Regions from separate parts of the Methylopila henanensis genome, predicted to be linked through region 1. Evidence: riboswitches for the same ligand, from Rfam matches in the RefSeq annotation. Region 1 holds a riboswitch; the other holds the start of a gene.

Region 1 (2,191 bases):
GGGCCGACCTCATGACCCTGCTCGTGCGCACCGATCCGAACGAGCCGGGCCATCGCGGCCTCTCGATGCTGCTGGCGGAGAAGCCGCGCGGCACCGACGGCGACCCGTTCCCGGCACAGGGCATGTCCGGCGGCGAGATCGAGGTGCTCGGCTATCGCGGCATGAAGGAATACGAGATCGCCTTCGACGGCTTCGAGGTGCCGGCGGCGAACCTGCTCGGCGCGGTCGAGGGCGAAGGCTTCAAGCAGCTCATGAAGACCTTCGAGAGCGCGCGCATCCAGACCGCGGCCCGCGCGGTCGGCGTGGCGCAGTCGGCGCTGGACATCGGCCTGCGCTACGCCGAGGAGCGCGTGCAGTTCAAGCGGCCGATCGCGGACTTTCCGCGCGTCGCCGACAAGCTCGCCATGATGGCGGCCGAGGTGCAGATCGCGCGGCAGATCACCTATTTCGCCGCGCGCGAGAAGGACAAGGATCACCGCTGCGATCTCGAGGCCGGCATGGCCAAGCTGCTCGGCGCCCGCGTCGCCTGGGCCGCGGCCGACAACGCGCTGCAGATCCACGGCGGCAACGGCTTCGCGCTCGAGTACCAGATCTCCCGCGTGCTCTGCGACGCCCGCATCCTCAACATCTTCGAGGGCGCCGCGGAAATTCAGGCGCAGGTCATCGCCCGCCGCCTGCTGGAGCAGGCCGCCTGAGCCTTCGGTTCAGGAGCGATCCAGAGCCTTTTCACATGCTCTGTTTTCACATGCTCTGAAGGCGTGGACGGCGTCCGCGCCTTCTCTCCATGACGGCGCGCCCGTTGCGCAAGGGGGGCGAGCCGGCTAGATAGCGTCCAGCATCAGGAGTTGGGGCGACGCCCAACGCCAACCTGCCGTTCCGGGCAAGGTGGCGCTTCCCTGCGAGGGGAAGGATGCGGCCGAGACCGGCAACGAAACGGGATCACGCCGCAGGACCAGCGTCCCTCTCCTTCAGAAGGACGTTTGGCGATGCCGATCAAGATTCCCGACGATCTTCCCGCCTTCCGCACGCTTGAGGCCGAAGGCGTCGTGGTGATGCGCGAGACCGACGCGATCCGTCAGGACATTCGGCCGCTGCGCATCGGGCTGCTCAACCTGATGCCCGACAAGATCAGCGCCGAGACCCAGATCGCCCGGCTTATCGGCGCGACGCCCCTGCAGGTGGAGCTGACGCTCGTCCGTCTGTCGAGCCACGCGCCGCGCAACGCCGCCGCGGACCACATGTCGGCGTTCTACCGCGCCTTCGACGAGGTCGAGGACGAGCGCTTCGACGGCTTCATCGTCACCGGGGCGCCCGTGGAGCGCATGCCGTTCGCGGAGGTCCGCTACTGGGACGAGTTGCGCCGGATCTTCGACTGGACGCAGGGCCACGCGCATCGGACGCTCACGATCTGCTGGGGCGCGCAGGCCGCGCTGCACCATTTCCACGGCACGCCGAAGCACGAGCTGCCGGTCAAGGCCTCGGGCGTCTACCGGCAGCGCGTCGTCGCGCCGAACTCGCCGTACCTCAACGGCGTGTCGGACGACTTCGCCATCCCGGTTTCGCGCTGGACCGAGGTGCGGCGCGCCGATCTGGCCAAAGGGCTGACGGTGCTGGCCGAGAGCGACGAGACCGGGCTCTGCCTCGTCGAGGACGCGGACCGCGGGATGCTGCACGCGTTCAACCACGCCGAATACGACGCCGCGACGCTGGCGAGGGAGTATTTCCGCGACGCGGCGCTCGGCCCCACGCCTTTGCCCGCGAACTACTTTCCCGACGACGATCCCGCGCGCACGCCGCCGAACACGTGGCGCAGCCACGCGCACCTGCTGTTCGGCAACTGGGTCAACGCGATCTACCAGACCGCGCCCTACGACATCCGCGAGGTCGGCCGGCGCGCCGCCTGACCGCCTGCCGCCCAAGCGTTAACCGGACGTAACTTGCGAGGTCCGGCGGCCGGGTCTACGGCTCGAAGTCGCCACGGCGACGCCTCGTCGCCGGACCGCCCCAGCCGACCGCAAGGCCCCGCAGGGACGATGGGACGCCTGGATCGCATCCGGGCGTCGAGGCGGGCGTCACGACCCGGCCCCCCGGTCCGGCGCCGCCCGCGCACGGAGCGCATGGCCGATGTTTCGTTCCTTCTTCCCCAACCCCGTCCGACTGTTCTTTCTCTCGGCCTGGCTCTGGGGCGCCT
Region 2 (2,191 bases), on a different contig from region 1:
CGCTTACGGCGCGCGGAAGTGCTTGGAGAGCTTCAGGCCCTGGCCCTGGTAGTTCGAGGTGGCGAGTTCGCCGTAGAGCGTCCGCGGGCGCTCGAGCATGCGCTCGTAGACGAGGCGGCCGACCGTCTGGCCGTGCTCCAGGATGAAGGGCACCTCGTGGCTGCGCACCTCCAGCACCGCGCGGGCGCCGGCGCCGCGGCCCTCGGCGTGGCCGAAGCCCGGATCGAAGAAGCCGGCGTAATGCACGCGGAACTCGCCGACCAGCGGGTCGAACGGCGTCATCTCGGCGGCGTGGTCGGGCGGCACCTGCACCGCCTCGCGCGAGGCGAGGATGTAGAACTGGCCGGGATCGAGCACGAGGCCGGAGCGGCCGGCGTGGATCGGCTCCCAGAAATCGGAGACGTCGTGCGCGCCCGGGCGGTCGACATCGACGACCCCGGTGTGGCGCTTGGCCCGCCAGCCGACGAGGCCGCGGCCGTCGCCGAGGAGGTCGACCGTCACCGCGACGCCGCCGCGCACGTCGGCCGCGTCGTCGTCGACGAGCCGCGCCCGCTGCTGCAGCGCGACGAGTTCGGCGTCGGAGAGCCGCGGCTCGCCGCGGCGCAGGCGGAGCTGCGACAGCCGCGAGCCCGGCCGCGCCAGCACGGGAAAGGTGCGGGGCGAGATCTCGGCGAACAGCGGGCCGGCGTAGCCCGCGGGGATCTGGTCGAAGGAGCGCGCGCCGTCGGCGATCACGCGCGTGAAGACGTCGAGCCGGCCCGTCGAGCTCTTCGGGTTGGTCGCGGCCGCGACCTCCGCCGGCAGCGCCAGCCGCTCCATCAGCGGCGCGATGTAGACGCAGCCGGTCTCGAGCACGGCGCCGGCCGTGATGTCGATGGTGTGGAGCGTGAACTCCTCCAGCCGCTCGGCGACCGTGCGGCCGGCACCGGGCAGGAAGCTCGCGCGCACCCGGTGCACCTTGGTCCCGAGCCGGAGGTCGAGGCTCGCGGGCTGCACCTGGTCGGCGGCGGCCGGCCGGTCGAGCGCGATGGCGCCATCCGCGATCAGCCGCTCGATCGCCTGGCTCGGAAGGATGCCGCCGCAGGGCTCGTCAGTTGTGTCCAAGCGGGCGGTCCCCATGCTGGCCGTTCACGCGTTCCGTTCGTTTACGCGAACGGGGCGTTGACGCAAGCGGGCGCCGGGATTACCACCGTTCCATCCCGTGGTTCCTTGGGCCGGCCGGCTTGCAGCCACGTTAAAACAACCCGCTAAAAGGCCGGACCGCGCGAAGCGCCCCCGACGACGACCGGGCGCCGCCTCCCGCGACCCGGCCGGCCCTGTTCGGAAGGTCGCAATCCCATGAGCCGCCGCCCTCTGCCCGCCGACCGCGAGGTCGCGCCCGCCACGCGCCTCATCCACGAGGCCGAAGCCCGCTCCGGCTTCGGCGAGATGTCGGAAGCGCTCTACCTCACCTCCGGCTTCTCCTACGACACCATGGAGGCGGCCGAGGCGCGGTTCGACGGGCGCGATCCCGGCTTCATCTACTCCCGCTTCTCCAATCCGACGGTCGCGACCTTCGAGCGCCGCATGATCGCGCTGGAAGGCGCCGAGGCGGGGCGCGCCACCGCGAGCGGCATGGCCGCCGTCACCGCCGCCATGCTCTGCCAGCTCAACGCCGGCGACCACGTGGTGGCGGCGAAGGCGCTGTTCGGCTCCTGCCGCTACGTGGTGGAGGACCTGTGCCCGCGCTTCGGCATCGCCTGCACGCTGGTCGACGGCGCCGACCTCGCCCAGTGGCGCGCCGCGCTCCGGCCCACGACCAAGGTGCTGTTCCTCGAAAGCCCGACCAATCCGACGCTGCAGGTCTACGACATCGCGGCGATCGCCGACCTCGCGCATGAGGCCGGGGCGCGGCTCGTGGTCGACAACGTGTTCGCGACCCCGATCCTGCAGCAGCCGCTGACGCTCGGCGCGGACATCGTCGTCTACTCCGCCACCAAGCACATCGACGGCCAGGGCCGCGTGCTCGGCGGCGTGGTGCTGGGCTCCGAGAAGTTCGTGATGGACCACCTGCACACCTTCCTGCGGCAGACCGGCCCGTCGATGTCGCCGTTCAACGCCTGGACGCTGGCCAAGGGCCTGGAGACGCTGGCGCTCCGGGTCGAGCGGGCGCAGGCGAGCGCGGGCCGGATCGCGGACTATCTCGCGGCGC

Evidence for each region. A riboswitch is a leader RNA that binds a small molecule or an ion and turns the genes downstream of it on or off. The one in region 1 is predicted to bind S-adenosylmethionine.
Region 2: it holds a riboswitch for S-adenosylmethionine, as region 1 does, so the genes downstream of both, ACFSCV_RS17135 (O-succinylhomoserine sulfhydrylase) here and ACFSCV_RS11485 (homoserine O-succinyltransferase) in region 1, are expected to answer to the same signal.

Annotation. Positions count from the first base shown of each region.
Region 1 covers NZ_JBHUER010000008.1:204,410-206,600, reverse strand. Annotated here, with positions in the region: gene ACFSCV_RS11490 (acyl-CoA dehydrogenase family protein) at 1-695, shown strand, start outside; SAM-I-IV-variant riboswitch at 831-943, shown strand; gene ACFSCV_RS11485 (homoserine O-succinyltransferase) at 987-1,904, shown strand; gene sbmA (peptide antibiotic transporter SbmA) at 2,125-2,191, shown strand, end outside.
Region 2 covers NZ_JBHUER010000011.1:37,444-39,634, forward strand. Annotated here, with positions in the region: gene ACFSCV_RS17130 (2'-deoxycytidine 5'-triphosphate deaminase) at 4-1,119, opposite strand; SAM riboswitch at 1,192-1,271, shown strand; gene ACFSCV_RS17135 (O-succinylhomoserine sulfhydrylase) at 1,339-2,191, shown strand, end outside.